DNA from 2 places in the Brevibacillus sp. 7WMA2 genome. Region 1 is predicted to be linked to the other one. Evidence: riboswitches for the same ligand, from Rfam matches in the RefSeq annotation. Region 1 holds a riboswitch; the other holds the start of a gene.
What was found. A riboswitch is a leader RNA that binds a small molecule or an ion and turns the genes downstream of it on or off. The one in region 1 is predicted to bind thiamine pyrophosphate.
Positions count from the first base shown of each region.

Region 2: it holds a riboswitch for thiamine pyrophosphate, as region 1 does, so the genes downstream of both, thiO (glycine oxidase ThiO) here and GOP56_RS06640 (thiamine phosphate synthase) in region 1, are expected to answer to the same signal.

Region 1 is NZ_CP048799.1:1,792,423-1,805,077, forward strand. It holds gene GOP56_RS06600 (aromatic amino acid hydroxylase) at 1-1,373, opposite strand, end outside; gene GOP56_RS06605 (hypothetical protein) at 1,630-2,538, opposite strand; gene GOP56_RS06610 (ABC transporter substrate-binding protein) at 2,648-3,022, opposite strand; gene GOP56_RS06615 (ABC transporter permease) at 3,010-3,348, opposite strand; gene tenA (thiaminase II) at 3,348-4,037, opposite strand; gene thiE (thiamine phosphate synthase) at 4,065-4,748, opposite strand; gene GOP56_RS06630 (thiazole synthase) at 4,745-5,521, opposite strand; gene thiS (sulfur carrier protein ThiS) at 5,525-5,740, opposite strand; gene GOP56_RS06640 (thiamine phosphate synthase) at 5,829-6,518, opposite strand; TPP riboswitch at 6,832-6,941, opposite strand; gene GOP56_RS06645 (hypothetical protein) at 7,058-7,414, opposite strand; gene GOP56_RS06650 (GNAT family N-acetyltransferase) at 7,954-8,547, shown strand; gene GOP56_RS06655 (UbiD family decarboxylase) at 8,688-10,451, shown strand; gene nadE (NAD(+) synthase) at 10,612-11,439, shown strand; gene GOP56_RS06665 (lipoate--protein ligase) at 11,634-12,635, opposite strand.
Region 2 is NZ_CP048799.1:4,458,466-4,471,120, forward strand. It holds gene GOP56_RS19225 (efflux RND transporter periplasmic adaptor subunit) at 1-1,066, opposite strand, end outside; gene GOP56_RS19230 (glucose-6-phosphate isomerase) at 1,313-2,671, shown strand; gene GOP56_RS19235 (excisionase family DNA-binding protein) at 2,675-2,905, shown strand; TPP riboswitch at 2,916-3,027, shown strand; gene thiO (glycine oxidase ThiO) at 3,136-4,266, shown strand; gene GOP56_RS19245 (DUF3888 domain-containing protein) at 4,340-5,101, shown strand; gene GOP56_RS19250 (glycosyl hydrolase family 18 protein) at 5,168-6,220, opposite strand; gene GOP56_RS19255 (YugN family protein) at 6,405-6,818, shown strand; gene GOP56_RS19260 (NAD kinase) at 6,940-7,743, shown strand; gene GOP56_RS19265 (Ig-like domain-containing protein) at 7,854-8,729, shown strand; gene GOP56_RS19270 (cyclase family protein) at 8,925-9,695, opposite strand; gene GOP56_RS19275 (arylamine N-acetyltransferase) at 9,807-10,679, opposite strand; gene GOP56_RS19280 (hypothetical protein) at 10,941-11,645, shown strand; gene GOP56_RS19285 (hypothetical protein) at 11,784-11,996, shown strand; gene GOP56_RS19290 (undecaprenyl-diphosphate phosphatase) at 12,100-12,655, opposite strand, start outside.

The sequences.
Region 1 (12,655 bases):
CCGACTGCCATATCGTAGGTCCCCCATTCTGCTTGGAACAGCATACGCTCTTGATAGCGTACACTACATTCATCGAATCCAATTAGCACCACTTTATCCTGCATACGATCAATATAGGAAACACGACCTACGACTTCAACTCCTGAAGCAAAGCATACCACCGTTTTTTTACCTACAACTAAGTCATAGGCTTCAAGTTCGGCATCGGTCCAATCCTCTAATGGCTTCTCGTTTCCTTTTATTTTGCCAATGGGGGAAGAAAATCCATGGCTATGATAGGATTTATCATGACCCACCAGCTCAATATCTTCAAACGCGAGGGCAGTAGGTCCTTCTGTCGCTATATAAATCGCTTCTCCCTGATCATCCAAGATAAGATGATGTAGCGTGCCGCTTACCTGTAGACCAGAGCTGTACACACTAGTAGTGATTTGGCCACTATTGATTGCCTTATGCAAGCTTTCAGTGCCACCAAGATGCACGGCCATTCTCTCTTTCATTTCAAGCACCGCTTCAATTAATTGATCAAAATCTCGACAAACAAACAATTGGGGCTGAGGCTTGGTGATATCAAAATCAGTTTCTATACAAGCATCGAGTGAAAACGGGATTTTTTTAACCCCATCTGTTAAGCAGCTCATGCTTTCCCCAACAGAGGACAATAGCCCTGCTCCATAGATTTGGGGCTGATCAACATCTCCAATTAAGCCGTATTCGACTGTCCACCAATAGAGACGGGATAATTGAGTAGCTTCTGAAACCTCCGTAACCGCCGCTGTTTTCCGAGCTAGGTCTTCTTCTGCTGCAAGCACTTGTTCTTCCGTCGCATTGATATCCTCTTTTACGATAGATAAATAGCGAATCGACTCATATAACTCATAATCTGCCCGTGATGAAATGGCTTTAGAACCAATTTCTCCAAAAATTTTCAGATAGTCACGATATTTCTCGTCTTTAATGATTGGGGCATGCCCGGCAGCTTCATGAATGATATCAGGTGCAGGTGTATAAGCCACATGATCGTAAGTACGAATGTCACAAGCGATTGGAAGGATTTGATGAGCCTGAAAGTCAAAAAAGGCGACGGCTGGTATAAAACCATCGATACTTACTGCTCTCCAACCAATTTCCGATAAACACCGATTCATTTCACGAATATTCGGTATTTTTTCGATACTGATACCAGATGCTTGCAAGCCATCTAAGTAAGCGGTATGGGCTCTTTTCCCTAGGAAATTATAATTCTGACGCATAACGTATCGCCAAACAGCTTGATCTATCGGTGTATACTTGTCATAGTCTTGGTCAACAACGAATTGCTTTAAATGAACAGGAATGTTGACCAATGAAAAATCAGATTCAATGTGACTCATAACTTTATACCTCCCTTAGCAAAATAACGATATTCCGGCAATAGAAAGCGCTATCATTATAAGATTTACTATAACATCTTTTGGTGGAAAATGGAGTAAAAAAGTTTGCCTATCAAACACCCAATTCCTATGATACTGTAACGCAACAAGGCATCTATGCTCGCATGTAAAATCAAGAACCCCAATCGATACATTCAGATTGGGGTTCTATTTGTTTTGTCGCAATCCATATGTTCCCTTTGCATGAATGCTTTCGTTATTCCTTAGAGGAACGTCGATTTTGTTGTTGCTCTAGCATTACATCCATCAATAAATGATCCTGCAATTGATCCATCGGGTCGATGGTTAGCAAGGCTGAGACAGCAGCAAGCGCCGCACGTACGGTCTGATAAGAAAAAAAGGCATCTCGCTCTTCTTCACTGTAGCTAGAAATATCGGCACTTTTAACCGGGTTAGGAAAATCCGCCTCCACTCCGGCCCTATCCATGACGACCAATGCCTGCTTAATCGCTAAAATCGCTGCGCTCACGCTTAACGAGTATTCCTTACGCAGATCTTCCCAAACCTCAAAAGCAGTGCGCTCTGTATGCTCTCCATTTAAGCGAGTTATCATGCCACGTTTCCTTCCCTCCTGCAATAGCCAATCGACTAAAATGTCTGGATGGGGTGGAAACGAGTAGTACTGCAATCGCATTTCTAGCTCTGTAGGAAAATGGCGGGCAAATCGAGCATCCTCCAGCTTGATCTCATATCGCCTTGACGGATGGTTGGGTACCATAACGTATACAATTCCATCGCGAATTGCCGTGATTTGTAGCTTTGTCCGGGCTGGTATGCGGGCTTGTGGTGCCTTTTCCCGTCGATAATTACCTGGAATTAATTGCTCACCAAATAAATGATATTCTAAAGGTGCATCAATCCAAGGTATTGGTTCTCTTGTTTGGATTTGATACGTACCACTAAAAGTTATCCATTCGCTTGGTCGGTGCTGATAGCGAACCAATATCTGATGTTGCTCACACTCTGGCGCCACTTCTTCTTTATCTGCATCAACAGGATGGAGGCGATCATGTTGCAACATGAATCCATCTTCTATGTCTAAACGCTCCAGTAATTCGCGTCTGGATACTCGCTCATAGCCGATGTGATAGATGTTTTTTTTCAAAATGATGTACCCCCCATAATTACTCTTGTTCCTTGGAAAATCCATAGTGAACAGACTAGAAAAAGCGCCATGAACAGGCGCTTTCTCATTCATTTCTTCTTATTATACATTATTTTACTACTGGAAGAATCTCCTGAGCTGAGAAAGTATTAGAAATGAGCTTCTTAGTAGCCATCCAGTCAATGACCTCCTGCCATTGGGCTGTATCCTGGCTGCCAAAAGGTTGACCCTTAGCATCCATCAAAGGAAGTAAGACCTTCAGGCTTTTGTGTTCAATCTCTCTATCTAAAGGAAATTCTGTGGCTTCATGCTGTAAAAGTGCTTCCAGTGCTTCTTTCGGATGAGAAGCAACATAAGCCTGCCCTTTTTGTATCGCTTGCTGGAAGCGTTCGAGCGCCTCCCGCTTTTTTGCTGCCGTCTGATCACTTGTGACCAACACCAATTCATAATAGCTGGGTACACCATAATCAGTCAATCTAAACAAACGAACAGGTACATGATCTTTTTCATTTTCTCATTAAGATGCATGCATATGGCAATTCCTGTCCCTACGATTATAGAGATCACTAGTCCTAGCAGCGCTTCCTGTAATGTAATCCACAGATGTGTCGTAAATAACTGATAGCGTAGCTCCCAGAGCGCAACGGCAATAAGAGAAGGCGCTGGCAAAATGAATGCAGGTAGCTCAAGCAAGCGACAACTTGCTTCCCATAACAGGAGGAAAGTACCTACGGAAGCGAGAACCCATCCGATATGCCGATTCTTTTTCCAGACCTCCTGTATGACTTTTTGCCACCCTTTCCTTTGCATTACGGCCATGTCTGCTCTAGATAAGCCATATCCCAAAATAAATACTCCATTTTGCAAGCAGCGATAAAATGCTGTTTCATCCGAGCAAGCTCCTGTTTGTTACTGTCACGGGCAATTTCATTAAGTACACCTTTCAGCCAGTCCGTCGAGTTGGCAAATTCATCAGAACTATACATCCGCACCCACTCGCCAAACTGCGGATGATCGATTACCCCCGTTTTTTGTGCTAATCTTTTCCCAATTTCCTGATAGCTCCACATGCATGGAAGCAAAGCACTCAGTCCTTCTCCTAAGCTACCTTGGTGAGCGATCTGTAGCATATAGCTTGTATAGGCAAGCATGACGAATGATGGTTCGGCCGTTTCTAATTCACTTTGGGAAATGCCTAGTCGTTGAGCGTATCCCCGATGCAAGGACATCTCCTCTTGTAGTGTTGATGTCATGATTTGGGCAAATCGACCGCTCCAGTCTAAACGCGCTGTCTTAACGCTCGCAATCGCAAATAGTTTTGCATATTCCTGTAAAAAGAGATAATCCTGCTTCATGTAATGGATAAATGCAGAGATCGGTAAATTCCCATTAGCAATGCCAGTAATGAAAGGATGAAGATGCGTCTTTTCCCAAATCGGCTTTGCTTCTGCGTATAAAAGCTCTGTAAAAGAAGCGATTTCTATTTCTCGCGTATTCATCGGCGTACAGCCTCCTTTTATGCGAACTCATGTATAACTATGATTTTTATGAACATGGTAAATAAAATCCTGAACGGCTTTTTTGGTATCAGGTGCTTGTGTAATAGCTGAAATGACTGCGATAGCATCGGCTCCATTTTTTCGCAAGCAACTTACATGTTCTGGCTTAATTCCACCTATAGCCACAATGGGGTACCCTCCTACAAATTTGCGAATAGCGGAAAGTCCATTGGGACCGATTGGCTCCCCAGCATCCGTTTTACTTTTCGATGTATACATAGGCCCTACCCCTAAATAATCAGCTCCATATGTAAGAGCGATCCGAGCTTCCTCTATATTGCCGGCTGATATTCCAATGATCATCTCAGGAGGAACTAATTGTTTAACCTGGGCAAACGGCATATCCTCATGTCCTACATGCACCCCGTCAGCCTGAACCTTGCAAGCCAAGCTCACATCATCATTAATCAGAAAAATGGCATCGTATGTATGACATAGCTTTTTCATACGAATCGCAATTTGCTCTCTTTGAATCGCATCGCTGATGGAACCAGCTCCTTTTTCCCGCCACTGAACGCATCCGACTCCCGCTTGAAGTGCCTCTGTCAAGATACGAAACATGTTTTCAACGGAGTTCCTGCAATCTTGACTACCTATTACTAAATAGATACTCCACTTTTGAGATAAAAGAGCGAGACGAGCCAGCTTCATGTCAGCATTCCTTCTATCGGACTACTAGCGGAAGCATAGCGTTTTCGAGGAATGCGTCCTGCTAAAAAGCCTTTTCGTCCAGCCTGAATCGCTAGCTTCATTGCTTCTGCCATTCGTATAGGGTCGTGTGCTAACGCAACTGCTGTATTTAATAATACGCCGTCTGCACCTAGCTCCATCGCTTGCGTTGCATCTGAGGGTGAACCAATTCCAGCATCTACAATGATGGGAACTGTCGCCTCTTCGATCATAATGCTAAGGTGCAGAGGATTAAGAATACCTTGACCAGAGCCAATTGGGGAGGCACCGGGCATTACAGCATGAACGCCTACTTCTTGTAGCTTTCGCGCAAGAATAGGATCATCATTGGTATAGGTTAAAACAGTGAAGCCTTCTTCCACCAATAACGCAGATGCTCGCAGGGTTTCTATTGGATCGGGCAATAACGTTTTTTGGTCTGCAATTACTTCTACTTTAATCATGTCGCATAATCCGCTCGCTTTTGCTAAACGTGCAATACGTACAGCCTCCTCTGCGGTGGTTGCTCCTGCTGTATTGGGGAGCAGTGTATACGCTGAGAGGTCAAGCGATTCTAAAAAGGTAGGCTCGTTTCCTTTTTCCAAATTTAAACGACGTACCGCAAATGTGATAATTTGCGCTTCAGAGATCGTTACTGCTGCTCGCTGAATTTCCAAATAAGGAAATTTCCCGGTACCAATTAAAAAACGTGAGCTAAATTCATACTCTCCAATTCGTAAAGTCGTATCCGTCATCGATTATCCTCCTCCAACAAAATGAACTATTTCTATGCGATCCCCATCCATTATGGCTGTATGGGCATAGCTGGAACGATCAAGGATGATTTGATTGTGCTCAACAACCACTATTCTTTGCTCCAATCCATAATGAACAAGCAATTGCTCTACAGTCGTATCTTTTTCTACACTTGTTGCTTTCCCATTAACCTGAATCTGTACTGTGCTAGCGTGCAAAAACGGTCACCTCGTTTCTTGCGTGATTGTTTTTACGCCTATCTTTTCCAGCGTTTGGCGTAGCCTAAGCAAAAATCGAATAGAGTAGCTACTGGATAGCATTTTCTGCTGTTTTATCAAGCTGATCACGGTACTCTTTCATCCTTTCTTGCGGTTGTGCTGACTGCATGATCCCCGACATTACAGCAATACCATCCGCTCCAGCCGCTATCACGTCCTTAACACGATGCGGAGTTATGCCGCCTATCGCAAGTAGTGAGATACTAGGAGCTAACAGTTTCCGCATTCGCGTTACAAAGGGAAGACCACGCGGTTCTACGCCGGGCTTACATTCCGTCACAAAGACATGCCCCGCTATCACAAAGGTTGGAGGACGGCTTGGTACGATATCATGTTCTGTCAATGAATCGTACTGGTCAGAGGGTTGTAACGATTGTACCGACAAGCATTCCTGATCGTTATGAACCGAACAACCCAGCAATTGGTGGGGGGCCAGCATACGACCTGCCAAGCTGGCATGCAAACTTTGCTGTCCAAGCTGTACACCGCCGCAATGATAAGCCATTGCTACATCCACACGGTCATTTACGATGATTCGATCCCTTGGAAAAACATCCGACAAGAGCCTGATCCATTCAGCTAATTCCCTTGCTGTCCGCTGCTTTTCCCGAATGTGTAGATAATCTACTCCTGCTTGGTCTGCCTTCTCTATAATGGGCAACACTTCTCTGAGAGTTTGACGCCCTGTGGTAATGAGATGAAGCGAGCGTGCTCGCAAAAATTCAACTCCTTTCGCAAAAACATTCGCATATGCCTTTTCTTGTTGTTTGAAACGAACCTCTATAGCTGACCGATCTAGTTGGACCATTCATGGCCTGACATCAAAAAAGCCTCCGCTGTCTTTTCGGATAGTACCGAAATGGATAGCGGAGGCTAAGCTGAACTAGCTGTTCGTAAGCTGATAATCATTAGTAGCTTACTGCTTTTTTGATCCATACTGTAAACGGCTACAGGTTGTTTTTTATAAAAAGAAAAACCACCCGTAGCGGATGGTTTCGTATGCATCTGAAAGAACAAAGTTATCTTCACTCTGTTCTCGGTTGCCCTCTTCCTCCGCCGGTATTAACCAGATCAGGTTCAACGGTCAGTAACGCATCGTGTTACAATCTCAGCCGACAGCTCGGCCCCCGCTCGGTACAAAGTTATAAAGTTTTGAATTCGCTTTTACAGTACCACGTCACTACTTATTTGTAAACAGATAGATTTTCTTTAGAAAAATTCTCGTTCATTGTTCACACCAGATCATTCTACCTCGTATCAGTGTGTAATCATTCCCTTATTCATTGCCTGCATACACTCTTCTAACCATCCCAGAGCCTTGGCCTGCTCCGGTACTTCTCTTACTTCCCGATATGCTTGTTCTACCAGCTTTTTTACTAAAAATAAACTGGAGAAATCTAACGCCATCACCACTTGTTTAGGCGGCTGCGTCTGTTCTTTTAAAGCCTCAACGCCATCTAATAAAATCGCCGCTGTCTTCTCAGCCACCTCATTTAGTTGCTCATGCTGTCTTAATTCATCGTAAAAACTATCATACAAACGGCACAAGATTAAAAATGCTTGTGTGCTAAGAACTACTTCGTTTGCATGTAGGTGCATCATTGAGTCTTCCACAAGTATGCCTCCGTCTCTTCCCATCTATCTGCCGTAGATTTATTTTTATTATAGCATGAATGTTTCCTCTAGGTGGCATTTTGCCCAGTTCTAGCCTTACCATACTGTACATTGAATACAAATCAAAATAATCGTTCTATTACAAAAATAACATTTTCATGTATACAATCAAAGTCCCCTTCTCTTTCTCTAGAAAGGGGACCTTGATGTTTTACACACATTTATGCTTTATGCGTATTTCCATTATCGCGAATGTTACTGTTTTGGTCATTGGTATCTAGCGTTTTCCCTCTGTTTTTCGCCTTATTTTTAGATTTGTTGTTCTTGCTGGACATGGTTTGACTCACCTCCCGATTGTTCGGCTTAGTTTCCCCGATGTGAGTGAAAGTTACACATGGAGGTGGATTTCGCTCCCCTAAATCATCCAGCTATCAATGTACAGCACTCCTAAAAAATGAGTTGCTTCTCTGCTGAATACCTTTTAATCTGTTGATAGCAAAAAGGATTCAGAACTTTCACATAGATAAGGGGCCAATTACATGCTTGTTATTACTCCCATTCCACTACAAGGAACTTTCGTGGTACTCGAACCGCTACAGCCAGAACACGAAGCAGAGCTTCAGCAGGTCGGAAGCTTTCCCGAAATTTGGACCTTTTTACCGAAGGCAATGGTTACAAATGAGGACTGGAAAGCCTATTTTAAAAAAGCATACGATGCAAAGGATGCAGGAGTAGAATTTCCTTTTATCATTAGGGAACGTTCCTCCCAACGCATTATTGGTACTACGCGTTTTATGAATATTTCAAGTAAGGATGATCACTTAGAAATTGGTTCAACCTGGCTTACTCCACGCGTATGGAAATCAGGCGTGAATACGGAATGTAAATATTTGTTGCTAAGCCATTGCTTTGAACATCTCGGATGCGTTCGCGTTCAAATTAAAACCGATTCTCGCAACGAAAACTCACAACGAGCTATTCGGCGAATCGGGGCTACCTATGAGGGCACGCTCCGCAAGCATATGCGTCTGGCCAATGGTTATGTCCGTGATACTGCTATGTTTTCGATCATTGATTCAGAATGGCCTCAGGTAAAAGAGAAGCTGGCCCTTATGATGCAACGTTACTCATAGAAAAGTACACCCTTCTTTGAAAAAAACCTCCCCATTTCGCTCATTTTATACAATCTTAGGCTAGATCAATGCAACCAGTTCGTGTACAGTTAAGAATAGAGATCAACAAGCGATGATAGATTATGAGGTGACCTCTTTTCATGCATACAAATTTACGAACTTTTATCCAACAGCTTCGCGATGAAGGACAATTATTGCAGATTGATACTCCTGTCGATCCCTATTTGGAATTGGCAGAAATTCATCGTCGAGTCATTGATGAACAAGGGCCAGCTCTTCTTTTTACAAATGTTAAAGGGAAAAGCTTCCCTATTGTAACCAATCTATTTGGAACCCGTGAACGGGTCGATATGGCATTCGGACCAAAGCCAGAAAAGATCATTCAGCAATTAGTAAGTAACATGGACAAGCTGATGCCCCCGAAGCTCTCTGCCCTTTGGGGATTACGTGATCCTTTATTAAGTGTCATGAAAACAGGTACGAAAAACGTATCGTTAAAAAATGCTCCTGTCGCTCAGGTACATACAACTGATGTCAATTTACATGAACTACCGGCTATTACTAGCTGGCATGAAGACGGGGGACCGTTTGTTACATTGCCACTTGTCTACACAGAGCATCCCGTCAGTAAAGAACACAATCTGGGGATGTATCGTATTCAGCTATATGATGAAAATACTACGGGTATTCATTGGCAGATACATAAAGGTGGTGGGTTCCACTATTATGAGGCAGAAAAACGTAACCGTGCTTTGCCGATAACCCTGACAGTTGGCGGACCACCTGCTTTGATTGTCTCTGCTATTGCTCCATTACCGGAGATGGTTCCGGAACTTATTTTCTCCTCTCTCTTAATGGGAGAAAAGCTAGGAATGACCGATGTAGATAATCATCCACATAAAATTATTTCGGAAGCAGAATTCGTGTTTGGCGGTATTGTCCCTCCGCATGTTCGCCGACCAGAAGGACCGTTTGGCGACCATTTTGGCTATTATTCCTTAGCTCACGACTTCCCTGTCTTCCATGTGCAGCAAATGTGGCGCAGGGAAGATGCCATCTATCCAGCTACGGTGGTTGGTAAGCCGCGCCAGGAGGATTTCTTTATTGGTGAATACCTGCAAAGTCTGCTGTCACCGCTTTTCCCTGTGGTCATGCCTGGAGTGAAGGCTCTTTGGACGTATGGGGAAACCGGCTTCCATGCATTAGCAGGAGCAATCGTACGCGAAAGCTACTATAAAGAAGCAATGGCCCATGCCTTTAGAATTCTAGGGGAAGGTCAGCTTACATTAACTAAGTTTTTGATGGTAACGGATGTGCATTGTGACCTATCGCAGTTCAGTAAGTTTTTAGAGATCGTGTTAGCTCGTTTCCAACCGGAACGTGATCTACTGATTGTCAACGATACCTCCAACGATACACTTGATTATACAGGACGCAAATTTAATCATGGTAGCAAAGGGGTAATGCTCGGCATTGGCGATCCTGTTCGTGACCTGCTACACACTTATAACGGGCCGGACATCCCGCGTTTTCCTCATGTAGAGGTTTTTTGCCCAGGCTGTCTCGTAATTTCAGGACCAAAATTTGAAGATTCCCCGCAAATAGGGGAAGATTTGATCGCTTATGCCAATGAACATGTAGCGGACTGGCCTATGATTTGTATCGTTGATGACGCTGCAATCTCTCGCAAGGAAAGCAGCTTCCTCTGGACAGTCTTTACGCGCTTTGACCCAGCAAACGATCTTTATGCCAAATCAACTATCGTACGCAATAAAATCCGTTATGAAGGGCCATTAATCGTAGATGCTCGTATGAAGCCGTTCTATCCAGCAGAAGTCGAAACCCGTCCAGACATTGACAAACTGGTCAGCAGACGTTGGAAGGAATACTTTCCTCACCTGTAAGTAATAGTCCTTGTGTGCCGCTTCTAGATCGGCGTACAGGAAATAGACAACCTCCTACCTCAGATGACAGAGGAAGGAGGTTTTTCTATTACCAGATTTACTTTGCAAGGAAAACCCATATAATATAAAAGAAGATAGTCGGAGCAATGGAGGGATAAGCATGCGACAAAAACAAATTCAAGCGGAACTGGATGTGCAACCGACCATCGATCCGCAGCAAGAGATACGATCAAGAGTGGAATTTTTAAAACAATATCTGCTTGCAACGCACACCAAAGGGTATGTACTTGGAATTAGTGGTGGACAAGATTCTTCATTAGCAGGTCGTCTCGCCCAATTAGCCGTGGATGAGATTCGCCAAGAAACTGGTAAGGATTATAGCTTTATCGCTGTTCGATTGCCATATGGAGTTCAACAGGATGAAGATGATGCCCAGCGTGCGCTCGCTTTCATTAAGCCCGATCGCACGGTTACGGTTAATATAAAACCAGCTGTAGATGCTTCCGTACAAGCCTTTGAGGAAGCTACTGGAGAACAATTATCTCACTTTCTTAAAGGAAACATTAAAGCACGCGAACGTATGAAGGTTCAATATGATCTAGGCGCCCACTACCAACTATTAGTGATTGGAACAGACCATGCGGCTGAAGCGGTTACCGGCTTTTTCACTAAATTCGGAGATGGTGGTTGTGATGTAACACCTCTCACAGGCCTTAGCAAGCGTCAGGGTAAACAGGTATTACAAGCTCTTGGTGCAGAGGAATCTCTCTATGCCAAGATACCTACAGCAGATCTTGAGGATGATAAACCACTTTTACCTGATGAAACAGCGCTGGGCATGTCCTATGAGCAATTAGACGATTACTTGGAAGGGAAATCTGTTCCAAGCGAGATTGCTGAAAAAATTGATCAGCGTTACCTTCGTACAGCACACAAACGCCACCTTCCCGTTACGCCATTTGATACATGGTGGAAGGAACAAAAATAAAGCTCGTTACATAGCTGGGAGGGCAAACGATGCTTGCCCTATCCGAATACCTAAAGGCTTATGATGTAAGCAGGTTAGCAGATTGATGCTGCTAGCCTGCTTTTCATTTATAAAAACCAAAAACAAAAAAACAAGGCGAAATCATCACCTAGTTTTTTTATAACATGCATCCTGAATAGGAATGTCGTAATTTGCTATTCGTTGTCATGGTCAAAAAACAGCGTCAATAATTCCTCGACCGTAATAGCCCCAAAATAGGTTGGCAAATGAAGTGACTCCAAAACCTCACGGATCGCTTTCTTCTCCATCGGAATATCGGTAAGCTTTTGCTCAATATCAGATACTTCCCCTACTCCGAAGAAATCGCCATAAATTTTTGCGTGTTTGATTTTTCCCTTCTCCACATCAAGGCGAAGCTCAATCGTTCCTACCGGAAAACGTTTGGTTTGTTGGAAATTGCTCTTCGGTGATTTTCCATAATTCCACTCCCAATTTTGGTAGCGTTCCTTGGATAGTTCATGGATGTTTTTCCAATCCTCTTCAGTCAACACGTATTCACTTACTTCACCCTGAGCAAAGATGGAGTGTAAAATTTGTTGTTTAAACTCTTCGATAGTCATTGGTTTCTGTAAAAATTCTGTGATATTAGCAACTCTACTACGGATTGACTTGATACCCTTCGATTCAATTTTAGCAGCATTCACCTTCAGCGCTGCTACTACATTCTCCATTTCAGAGTCAAATAAGAGAGTACCGTGGCTAAACATGCGTCCCTTCGTGGAGTATTGAGCGTTGCCCGAAATTTTACGTTCACCGACTTGAATATCGTTTCGTCCACTTAATTCAGCCCCTACTCCCATTTCCTTCAAAGCGAACACAACTGGTTCCGTAAACTTTTTAAAGTTATGAAAGGACTTGCCATCGTCATTGGTAATAAAGCTAAAGTTTAGGTTACCTAAATCATGATAAACCGCACCACCACCTGATAAACGGCGGACAATGTGAATTTGATGCTCGTCCACATAATCCGCGTTAATTTCCTCGATCGTGTTTTGGTTTTTACCAATAATAACAGATGGCTCATTTATGTAAAACAACAGATAATCATCATCTGCCGGCAGGTGTTTTAAGGCATATTCCTCAATAGCTAGATTGATTCGTGGGTCTGTAATGCCTTGATTGTCAATGAATTTCATGTTGATGCCCTCCAGTGCCA
Region 2 (12,655 bases), 2.7 Mb from region 1:
GATCATTCACAACCGCTTGGAAAGGGACAACAAGAATGTTGTTTTTATTGGTGATCATAATATCCACATCGACATTAAAGCCAGGTTTTAGCACAGAGACAGCCTGATCCAATTCCAATGTGACATTTACTTTTGTTTTTCCTGTCGTTTCCCCTTTTTGAATCTTTGTAGCCAGCGGTGAAATACGGGTTACCGTAGCTGCTGCTTTTTCTTTGCCCATAGAAGTGCCGCTTACAAGTGCTTTTTGTCCCATTTGAAGCTCTTTTACATCTGATTCGTTAATATCTGCTACTACTTGTAATTTTGTCACATCACCCATCGTAATTATTTCTGTACCCTTCGTCACGGCTTGACCATTCTTAGCATCCACCTTTAAAACGGTACCGGAGAAAGGAGCCACCACGGTGGATTGAGAGCTTTGCTTCGCTAGCTCCGCTTTTTTTACCTGTAGCTGGTTAATCTGTGCTTGAACGGAAGCAATATCTGTGCTTTTTGGACCTTTTTTATTGAGGGCTAATTCGCTCTGGGACATTTTAAGAGATGATTGCGCTTGGGATAATGAGTCCTTAGCCTTGTCCAAATCAGTGGCAGGAGAAGCACCAGCCTCTACCAATTGTTTGGTACGGTTGTATTCCTTCTCGGCAGAGTCAACCTTTTCTTTCTCTTGACGAACGCGTTCTTCCTGTTGGGCAATCGTTTCAGGTTCTTTGCCTGATTTAACACGATTTAGTTCAGCATGCTGCGAAGCGATTTGCGCATCAATGGATGCCATTTCGCTTGATAGATCGGTAACATCTATACGAGCAATGACTTGATTTGCTGTAACCTTGTCCCCTTCTTGTACGTTAAATTGCAGCAAGGTCCCATTATTTGGGGAGAAAAGCGTAACCTCTTGCTTTGCTTTAACCATTCCTGATGCCATTACTTTGTTTTCAATGCTTCCTTTTACAACAGGAATGACGGAAACAGGAAGGCCTGTTGCGTCGACAGCGGTCAATTTCAAATAACCATAGGCGCCGGCGACTAGTACTCCAGCTGCAATAACACCCCACCAACGTTTCTTCATAATAGCCTCCTTAAAAAATTTGTTTACAATGGATTTACGCATCAACTGCTAAATGGTTACAAAAATTTATGTTAAATCAGTAAAACGTAAGGAATAACATTATTATAATAATATTTAGAAGAGACTGATTTTGAAATTGACGTGATTCCGTTAAATTCTGCGTGATAGAATAGAGAGGATATCGCGTACAATAATAAACATCAGTTTATTATTAGTTGTGCAACTTACGATTCAGGGGGTATTATCGTGACAAAAGCGATCCGTTTTAGTTATGACAAAGCATTGCCATTCGTTTCCGAACACGAAATGAAGCATTTAGAAGCGGCTGTAGGGATAGCGCATCAACAATTACATGAGGGTACAGGTGCAGGTAGCGATTATCTAGGCTGGGTAGACCTACCGGATACATATGATAAAGAAGAATACGCACGTATTAAAGCGGCGGCAGAAAAAATCAAGGCTGATTCTGATGTATTGCTCGTTATTGGTATCGGAGGCTCCTACCTTGGAGCTAAGGCAGTAATTGATGTACTAGGGCATACATTCTATAACTCTTTAACAAAAGAACAGCGCAAAGCACCTGAGATTTATTTCGTGGGTAATAATATTAGCCCTGTCTATTTGACTCACCTTATGCAGGTTATTGAAGGCAAGGAGGTTTCGGTCAACATTATTTCTAAATCCGGAACCACTACAGAGCCAGCTATCGCTTTCCGTATTTTCCGTGAGTTCATGGAGAAAAAGTATGGCAAGGAAGAAGCGCGTAAACGCATTTACGCAACAACAGATAAAGCGCGCGGGGCTTTGAAGCAAGTAGCGAACGAAGAAGGTTATGAGAGCTTCGTTATTCCAGATAATGTTGGTGGACGCTTCTCTGTTTTAACAGCAGTAGGATTGTTGCCTATCGCTGTATCAGGTGCAGATATCGATGCCTTGATGAGTGGGGCACAGGCAGCTCGTCAGCGCTATATGAATCCAGCTCTTGAAGAAAATGAATGCTATCAATATGCTGCTATCCGCAATTGCTTATTACGTAAAGGGAAGCAAATTGAGATGCTAGTAAGCTACGAACCTCAATTCCATTATTTTAATGAATGGTGGAAGCAGTTGTTTGGAGAGTCTGAAGGGAAGGATGGTCGCGGAATCTTCCCGGCTGCTGCTGATTTCTCTGCTGACCTTCATTCTATGGGGCAATTTATTCAAGACGGCTCGCGCAATTTGTTTGAAACGGTGCTTTCCGTTGCACAACCGGCGACTGACGTTGAAATCATGCAGGATGCCGCTAATTTAGATGGCTTGAACTTCCTTAGTGGAAAAGGCATGGATTTTGTTAACAAAAAGGCAATGGAAGGCACGATGTTAGCGCACATGGACGGCGGCGTTCCTAACCTTGTAGTTGAATTGCCTGAGCTATCAGCGTATCATATTGGTGAGCTTCTTTATTTCTTTGAAAAAGCATGCGGCATCAGCGGTTATCTGCTAGGTGTGAACCCATTTGATCAGCCTGGCGTAGAGGCTTATAAAGCGAACATGTTCGCACTTCTTGGTAAGCCAGGTTTTGAAAAGCAGAAGGCTGAGCTGGAGGCCCGCTTAAAAGGACAGTAAACCATGTATTTAACTGTAAAGGAAACAGCTGCTTATCTGGATATGCCTGAATGGTTTATACGAGAAAAGATAGCGGAGAGACGTATCCGTGCCGTCCATAATGGTGAGGACTACTTTATTAATAAGGAGCAGTTTACTTATCATATGGAGGAGCTAGAGAGACTGAAGGCTTTTGAAGAGGCGGAAAAATTCGAGCCAATTCCTGAAAGCTATGATTACAAGGACGAAGATTAATAATTTCACATTGATCTACTGGGGGAGTCCTAACTTGCAGGGCTGAGAGGACAGAGCGTGTCTGTTGACCCTTTTTACCTGATCCAGGTCATGCTGGCGAAGGGAAGTGGTTAGATTTGGTGTTAAGTGATTTCCCACTTTTCCTACGCGGAGAAGTGGGTTTTTTCATTTCTTTGTGTAGAGAGCCAATCGATTCCCCACTCAGTAGATACGAGAAAGGGTGAAGAACAATGAAAAGCTGTTCAGACATCATTGTGATTGGCGGAGGAATTATTGGTTTGGCGATTGCCACGGAACTTGCTCATGTAGGCATGACGGTTACTCTCATCGAAAAGGGAGTGTTTGGAGGGGAGGCATCCGTTGCAGCGGCGGGAATGCTTGCTCCTTTAAAGGAATTTACGAAGCCAGGGCCACTTCTTGACATGGGAATACGTTCATTGGAGCTATATAAGAATTGGGTGCTTGAACTGAAGGAGGCTACCGGCATTGATTGCCAGCTATCTACAGCAGGTATTTTGACAGTAGCCATGACCGACATGGAGGAGGAGTGGTTGCAGGAGCGCTACCAGTGGCAAAAGTCTGAAGGTTATGATATCCGATTGTTGTCTGGAAAAGAAGTGCAGAAACAAGAGCCACATCTATCAAAAATGGTACGCCAAGCCATCTATTCTCCACACGAGGCTGACATCAATAACCGTCTGTTAGTAGAAGCCCTAGTGATACAGGCCAAAAACCGACATGTTCGTTTATTCCAAAATACTGCTGTAATCAGATTAAAGCATACTGGAAGGAAAATGACTGGCGTTGTAACAGAGAAAGGGGAGCTGGAAGCTAATCACGTGATTGTAGCAGCCGGGGCGTGGACTGCTGATATCTTACGTCAGGTGGGAGTGGATGTACCTGTCTATCCAGTAAGGGGACAAATCGCGGCGGTTGATTCGAATCATTTGCCTCTTTCCCATGTAGTCTTTGGAAAAAACGGCTATCTAGTGCCTAAGCAGGATAGACGAATTATTGTTGGAGCTACAGAAGATTTAGCCGGCTTTGATCGCTCTTCCACTGTTTATGGTGTTTCGAAAGTATTAACGGGGGCAATGTCAATTGTACCAGCGATTTCCGAAGCTCCATTTTTACAGGCTTGGGCAGGATTACGGCCTGCTACGGCTGATGGACATCCTATTTTAGGGCCAGTTCCAAACTGGAGTGGGCTAACGCTAGCCTGCGGACACTACCGGAATGGAATCCTGTTAGCGCCGATTACGGCGAAGCTGATCGCCGAATATGCCAGTTCAGATGAAACAGAGCATATGAATCTTTTCTTGCCTAATAGGTTCAGTCTTGTTTCGTCCGAGGAAAAATGAGGAGAAGGCGCTCACCCTTTTCATAAAGCATGGGAGTTTGAGGAAGGTTAACAGAAAAAGGAGATGATCGCAGATGAAGCAATGGGCAAATAGATGGCAGCATATGGCGATAGTTGCTTTTACTGTGCTTCTGTTTACTGTATCTACCTCTTCAGAGATCGCATGGGCTCAACTACCATCTCCTGTACCTTCTGATCCGATACAAGGAGCTCTTATTTTGACGATGAATCCCCATGTAATCAAAGCAATCACTGACTACTATGGTTATCCACGAGCCTATGATCTATCCTCAGCCAAGGTGGTAGGTGTCTCTCGTCTAACCAATCAGCCTCATTCCTTTGAAGCTGTTTTTCAGGTGAAAACCTATGAGAGAAATCATTCACCGCCTTTTGCAATTGAAACGATTAAGCTTGCAGTACACCCAAACGGGGTACAATTGACTGGATATTCTCATCAAGGCGACGAGTGGGAGGAAAAGCGCAAGGTGGAGGAGCAACAGGTACAAAAGGAATTTGAGGATTACTTTCAAATAAAACTGGCTGGCTATCAGCAAATCGGATATTACCAAATTGCTCACCAATATCGCGATGATCCTGATCATGCCTTACTCTTGCTGAATCAGGAATTGCTCTCCCAAAAAGAAGCGATTCAAAAGCAAGTTTATCTATTGCCTATGACCTTTCTTGGTAAACGGGACGGCTACATCTTGTATAAGCGACCAGATGGGCGGCAGATCGTCTATTTTCTGCTGAAGGAGCTAGGGACCTGGAAGCTGGATAAGATGAAGCATGTACCTAGTAAGGAAGTGTCGAAAGTCAGCTTGGCATTCGTATAGAATAGCTCAAAAGCCGTCAGCAACTTGAAATGCTGACGGCTTTTGGAATGGAAAAACCAGTTTCATTTATGACTTAGGAAGAAGCGCCGTCCAAAAAGTGTCATTCTCATATCCGAGGCGCCAAACGGCAAAGCCAGCCAGCTTGTACTTTAGAGCCAAGCTACGTTTAGCGGCGATACTATATTCATTCTCATACCAAAGGGTATGCCAAACGCCGTTTTTCATATAGTGCAGATAGGGCGATTTATATGTATCATGCCATGCTGGAACGGCTTGATTTTCCTTAATGATGGCAGGTATATTACGAAAGCTGATTGCCCTTTTTTTCTCGGTACTCCACTCGTAGCCATAGCTTGGAATACCCATTAATAACTTATAGGCTGGTACTTGAGAGACGCTATAGCGTATAACATCCTCCACCCAATTGTAGGAGGCAACTGGACCTTCCTCTGACCAAGTTCCATGCTCATCATACGTCATTAGTTGAAGATAGTCGGCCTTGGCACCCAGTGCTTTTAAATCAAAGCCATATACCCAGAAGATAGCAGGGTCATCGTTTGTTTTAGCAGGCACAGAGACGATTAATTGCTTTTTAATCGCATGAAGCTGGTCTGCTAAGCTTCCAACGAACGAGGAATAGGCCTGACGATCTTCGGCCGGAACATTTTCAAAATCAAGATTAGCACCTGACAATTGATTTTGCTGTACGGTGGTAAGGACTTGTTGGATAAAACGCGCTTTATAGTCCTTGTTGGCCAGGATCGAATGGACGATTTCCTTATCAAATAATTTTTTCCCATGATTCGTAATGACTAAAAAGCTGCCCTTTTTTGTATCTTTCGTTAACTGTAACGCTGTTTTAGGCAGGTCTCCTACCAAATAGCCTTCCTTGGTAGCATTGTAGTTAAAGAAGGCGACGTCAGAGATTCTATCCTGGTAATGATGCAGGGAGGTATAGGCGGCTAAATCACCTGGATAATTTTCGGCATAATAGCTAACTACCTTTTGTGTAGCCGTTACCTTTGGAGCTGCCGATACATTTGAGCCGGTGGCTGCTTCTAGCTGGCTTCCTCCGAGCGTAATTGAAAGTAGCGATAGTGTTAGCAAGATTCGTTTCACAAAAATAAAATTCCTTTCCGAGTAGGTACATGTTGTAAATTGATGATTTCTTCTTGTCCTTCCCTTTCGACACAGAGCATTGAATTCCTTTAAAAGTTACTGATGGTAAATGATGGATGCTAATTAAATCAAAGTGATTTGGAGAAGGCTATACGGATAAGAAGAAAGGAAAGGGGTAGCTTCGATGAAACAAATAGCAAGTCAAATTGAAGGGAAACAAGCGACATACGGTGATCTTATGGAGACGTTGGGGAAAGAAGGCTTTACTTTGTCCAATTGGGAATATAGAAGTGGCTTCTTGGATCGCAAGCTCGATGATAAAGGCATGGTGTTCTTACGTTTACCTGTACAGGTAGTGAGCGGCGAGCTGGATCAGCCTCAAGCTGTTTTACGCTTTGAACAACCATTTGTCCTGAAGCATATCTACCAAACCGGATCTGATGATGATACTGATTATGCAGCCGCTTCGGTCGTTTCCTCTATGTTTAATCAGTTTCAAGAACCCATTAATAAAGATGCGGATATAGAATCGACATACATTGTACAGGCTGAAGAACTGTTGAATAGATTAGAGCAGACGATATTTGCGGGAGAATGAGGAAAAGAGAAATTCTCGACCTTTTGTAAAATAGTTGTTAACTCATTTGCTGATAGCTACTTGCAATAGTATGATGAATATGAAATCAAGGTTATCGCAAAAGAGAAAGGATTTTAACGAAATGAAAATCGCAACGGTTTTACGTAATGATGATCATACACGTCAGGTGGATATAAGGTTGCGTGAAAAGCTGGCTGCTTCCACTTCGCGTTCCTATCGTTTTTTAGGTGCCAATAGTCAAGAAAAACCGGATATGGTTTTGTCTATTGGAGGTGATGGAACCATGCTGGAAGCTGTTCATCAATATGGATTCGAGCCGCATTATATTGGGATTCATACGGGCCATTTGGGATTTTATGCGGACTGGCATCCTGATCAATTGGATGAATTTGCTGAGGCCTTGGAACAGGTAGACCCTTTAATAGCCGAATACCCAACTGTTTCCTGTCAAATTCGCACCAAGGATGGACAGCTATTGGAGAAGTGGGCACTAAATGAACTAGTCATTCGCAATGCCAGCCTTTCTTCCTTGGTAGTCTCCGTTTTTATTAATGAGCAAGAATTTGAACATTTTCGCGGAGACGGTCTTATTATTTCATCGCCTTCAGGTAGCACTGCTTATAATAAAGCGGTGGATGGTGCCTTGCTGCATCCTTCCCTAGAGGCAATCCAGCTAGCAGAAATTGCTTCCATCAATAATCAATCCTATCGGACGATAAACAGCGCACTAGTTTTACCTAAGCACCATCAGGTAGAGCTGATTATTATGAATCCTGAAATCATGCTTGGCATGGATCGAGAGCAGGGCGTTTGGAAAAATGTTGATTCAATCACCTGTCGTGTTGGTCCTCAAAAGGTCAAATTTGCTCGATACAAGCGACTAACCTTTTGGGATCGTGTGCGTAAAGCTTTTATTCATGGTTAATATTACAAAAAATTGGTTTTTGGTCTTTACAAGTTCCCCTTCTTTGCCGATATAATTATATGAGATATCAATTTCATTTACGTTAATATAGTTAGAGGATGGGTGAACGAATGAGAAAGAATAGGTTTTATAAGATATTTGGATTGGGTTTAGCTATTTGTATGGCCTTTGGCATGCCGACTACTTCCGTTTTGGAAGCCGCAACCAAGCCTGCAACCAAGCCTGCCGAGAAGGTTCTGTCTTCTTTGAAGATTTCAGCCAATACTCTGGCACTTGAAGCAGGAAACACGAAATCACTTACTCTAAGTGCACAATACACAGTAGGAAGACCTGTTTCTGTCACTTCCAAGGCAGCTTGGAGTACGTCAAACAGTTCGGTAGCAACTGTTACTAACGGTAGAGTAAAAGCTGTAGGAGCAGGAACAGCGGTAATTACAGCCAGCTATATGGGTAAATCAGTTACCACGTCTGTAACGGTATCCAAAAAGCTGAAAGTATTGGAAGTAAGCTCGAAAAAAGTGGATTTGCTTCGAAATGATTCGAAAAAAGTTTCTGTGACAGCTGTTTATACGGATTCTTCCAAGGAAAATGTTACAGATAAAGTAACTTGGCAGGTAAAAGGTAATGCAGTTACTGTTGATAAAGGATTAATTAAACCAAAAGAAGCGGGTTCGGCTACGGTAACAGCAAGCTTTGGTAACAAAAAGGCAACTGTAAGCGTACAAGTCGACCAAATGAATAAATTGTTGGTTACGACACAGCAGCTACACCTGTTCAAAGACGATGATGATTTTGAAATAAAAGCTACTGCTATCTACAAAGCAGGATCAAACGAGGATGTTACCTCTAAAGCAACATGGACAAGCACGAATACGGATATTGTAACAGTTAAAAACGGAAAAATTATTCCGCGCAAGGCTGGTAAAGCAATTGTTAAGGTGAAATTCGGTAACAAGAACGTAAACATCACCGTGAATGTTTACTAAGAAGAGCATCTCGATAAAGTAAAAAAGCATCCCCTTTACATTACCTGTGTGAGTAGCACAACGGTAAGCGGTAAAGGGGATTTTTCATGGGCAATAAATAAACCTCAGTCCAGCAAATGGGACTAAGGCTATTTGAGATTGAGTAGTCAATTTTTTGGAATAAGTACCTTCATATCCTTTGGTCTTTTGTCGTATCTACGGGGTTTCAATAATCGCTACAGGCCTTGTCCAAGCTCCACTTGCTTTGTCGATTTTAATGGGAAAACAACTGATTTTGAAGCCATAAGGTGTCGGGATTTTATCTAGGTTAGCAAGCTTTTCGATTTGGCAATATTCTTTATCTCTTCCAACGTAATGAGCTGCCCAGAGAAGTCCTTCCCGTGGCTTTTGCTTGTAATTCGCAGCTTGAATAGTAAGAGGGATGTCCCAGCCCCAGCCGTCAGTACCCATGACCTTGATTCCTTGCTCAATAAGCCAGCGAGTTGCTTCGGCAGATACGCCAACATGAATGTAAGCATAGTTGTCATCCATCATTTTTTTATCAGCATCGGAACGAATTAACACAATATCGTATGGTTTTAGCTGATAATCCATTTCCTTTAGCTTTTGAATCAGGTCATTCGTCGTAATTTCATAACCGGATTCCTTGTCACTAAAATCAAATACAACACCGTCTGCAAAAAACCATTCTAGTGGTAGCTCATCAATGGTTTTGGAAGGTTGACCTTCTGAAGTCGGCCAGTAATGCCAAGGGGCGTCAACATGTGTTCCTGAATGAGTATTTGCGGTCACTGTCTCCGTTGCCCAAGCTTTTTTCTCTGGAAAGTCTCCAGGCTCAAGACCTAGGATATGAGCTGCCTGAATGGCACCTTCCTCGTGGGAGGAATAATCAATTTTTGCCGGTAACGGCTCTTTTATGTTGGGACTTAGAGTAACGCTTAAATCAATAAATTGTGGTTTAGCCATAAAATCCTCCTCTGGTCACAGCTTTTCAAATGTTTTTCTACAAGAATATGTGTGGAAAATGATCCTACTATTTTTTCCTCCATTTGACAATGACGACACGGTGAATTATGTTTAAACCAAATTATTTTGTTGCTTTTCTATCTTTTTTTCAAAGATGTTAATTCCTAATTCAGCAAGAACCTCGACAGCTTCTCTTACAGGTAATCTGGGGAGCTTGAATTCCTCCTGTAAGACCTTCTCTATCTCTTCCGTATTAGACAGAAGTATAAGCTGTTCATTCCCGCTTTCATCTACAATACTAAATTCATTATTGTGAATCGTTACCTTCCGATGTTGATCTAGCTGGAATAATTGAATGAATAATAGAGACATAAATTTTCTGTCTAGATCAAATGATTTTGCCACCGTATTATTAAAGTAGATCAGGTTTTTCGTGACAGTTGGGTCAAACGTCCAGTCCTGTTCGGTTAATTGATTTTTAACGTACCGGTTGTAGAGATAGCGTCCCGGATTTTTTGTATCTGCAACTAAACGAACGCCAATATCAGCGTATTCACTGCAATTGTCCGGGTTGCGTATAAAATCAACGGGTGTAAAAAAAGGAGCAGCAGAAGCACAATCTACATATAAAGGTATGCCTGGTTCCTCAGGATGATCAACCAGAATAGCAATATGTGTTTGGCCAACAGGAAGTAATTTTGCTGAGAATCCAAGCTCTAATAAAAGCTGCTGCAACGTTGAATTAAGCACGTAGCATGTTCCACCAAATTGCATGGTATAGAGGTGCAGAGTAACAATATCTAACGGGGGAATGTAGAAGTTGTTTTGGTTATATTCTCGATAGTAAATCAGCTTACTAATATTTTCAAAAGGTACTGTTGATAGGTGATTACGACAAATTTTTTGGAGAAATTGGTAGGAAGGCTTTTCTTGTTTCAGGTGTATTTTATGCAAATAAGACTCAGCCCACGTTGGTAATTTCATAGCGATTACCCCCTTCATTTTAAAATCAATAGATTATTTTCTGGTAGGTGTCAAATAGTATTTTAATTGTAAATATTTAGATAAAAATGAGCAAGGAATTTATGTCCGGATAGCTTGCAGTCTCATGAGGTATTCCTTGATTTCATACGCAAAAGCATTAGGGTAAAGGTTATCCAATTTATTACTTTATTGTAACAAATGATTTTGAAAGCTGTCTAATAAAGTAAATTCATCCTAGGTATAGCGAAGGAGGAAGTATGTATGAAACGAAAGGGACCGAGACGGAAGATGATAGGAATGCTTTACGTCACTTGTCTGGCGGCCTTGCTGATTCCAACCTCAGGCTGGGCACAAGCCGAAATGATAAAGCCAGCGTTCTCATTTCCTAACAATACGGGAAAAAGTGGAGAGAGAACAATAGTTAGACCATTGAAGCAGCAGGATCCTCAGAAGGCTTGGCCGAAAGAATGGCGCGAGAGAATTGAGCATCTGATCAATAGCTATGAGCCATGGAGCCAGTATCAGATTGTGAAAGGAACATTTCGCCGAGAAGAAAGTCGGGAATATTGGGACGTTCAATTGGCAAAAGGAACAGATGAAAAGCTATCTCTTACAATCAACGGTAAAAATGGGCGCTTATTACGAGCCCTATCTATAAGTGAAAAAAATCAGCCTGCCCCCCTCTTGTCCAACGAATGGGAAGCAGTAAAACAAGCTCAGGCTTTTCTTGAGAGTATGCTGGGCAGAGAAGCTAGTGAGTATCAGATAGCATCTCATTTACCTTATGAGCAATCCGTTAGCCAAGTCACTGCTGAACTAAATAACGTCTTACAGGGCATCAGAGTAATTACCTACCAGCGTATAAATGCCAAAAGCTCGCCTGCGGTAGATGATGCTATACAGATTGGGATAGACGGAGAAGGAAAAATAAAGAGCTTTGTTCGTGTTGAAATTCCTAGAGGATAGCCTAAAGTATCTTTGCCGTATGGTGAAAAGCCAGCTTGCTTGAACAGCGCATTTATTGCAGTATGGAGGTTTTTCAACGAATATTTGCTAATTAGTTGGGCAATACCAATCCTAGGAACACTAGGATGGAGGAGTCATATGCGTTCACTAATGAACTTTTTTCAGAGAGCTAACTTATTAGCGTGGATTGTGGGATTGTTTATTGCTCATATCGTCATGTATCTTAGCCTAGGGACTCCGACGTGGTTTGCTACTTCGTTATTAGCCGTATCTGTATATGCTGTACTGTTCATGGTAATGAAAATGGTTGCCCAGCGTTATCATGAGAAACAACGAGAAGGAAACCGGTAGGGCCAGTCTCTTTACAAACGAAAAAGCTTGCACCTACAGTAAAAAAAGCGTACAGAAGAGTAAGCTCCTGTGCGCTTTTTGTCTGCTAGATAACAAAAGAACGTTACCATTTTCCGAACCATTGTAATACAATTATGCAAGTGCCTAAAGCGAATACATAATAGGCAAAGACCTTCAGTGACCCACTACTGATCAGTTTAATCATCCAACGAATAGCGATATATCCTGTTATACCTGCAAAGATAGCTCCAACTAGCATAGGAATAATACCGTTTGGTAGCACAGACATCTCAGCCAAATCCTTTGCCTGTAAAACGCATGCTCCTAAGATAGCGGGAAGAGATAGCAAAAAGGAAAAACGCGCGGCATCATTACGATCAATTCCTCTTAGCAATGCACCAGCAATTGTGAGGCCAGAACGGGAAATAGCAGGTAAAATAGCGGCTCCTTGTAAAGCACCAATGAATAAGGCATCTATGTAATTGATTTGTTCAAAAGCTCGTGTCCCCTTGCGCATGGATTCCACGGCCCATAGAATTAGCCCTGTAGCAAGGAACTCTACCCCGATGGTTTGCCCTGTCTGTGAAATCTCCTCGAAATAATCCTTGAAAGTCAGACCAATAATGCCAGTTGGAATGGTACCTACGATCAACAGTCGA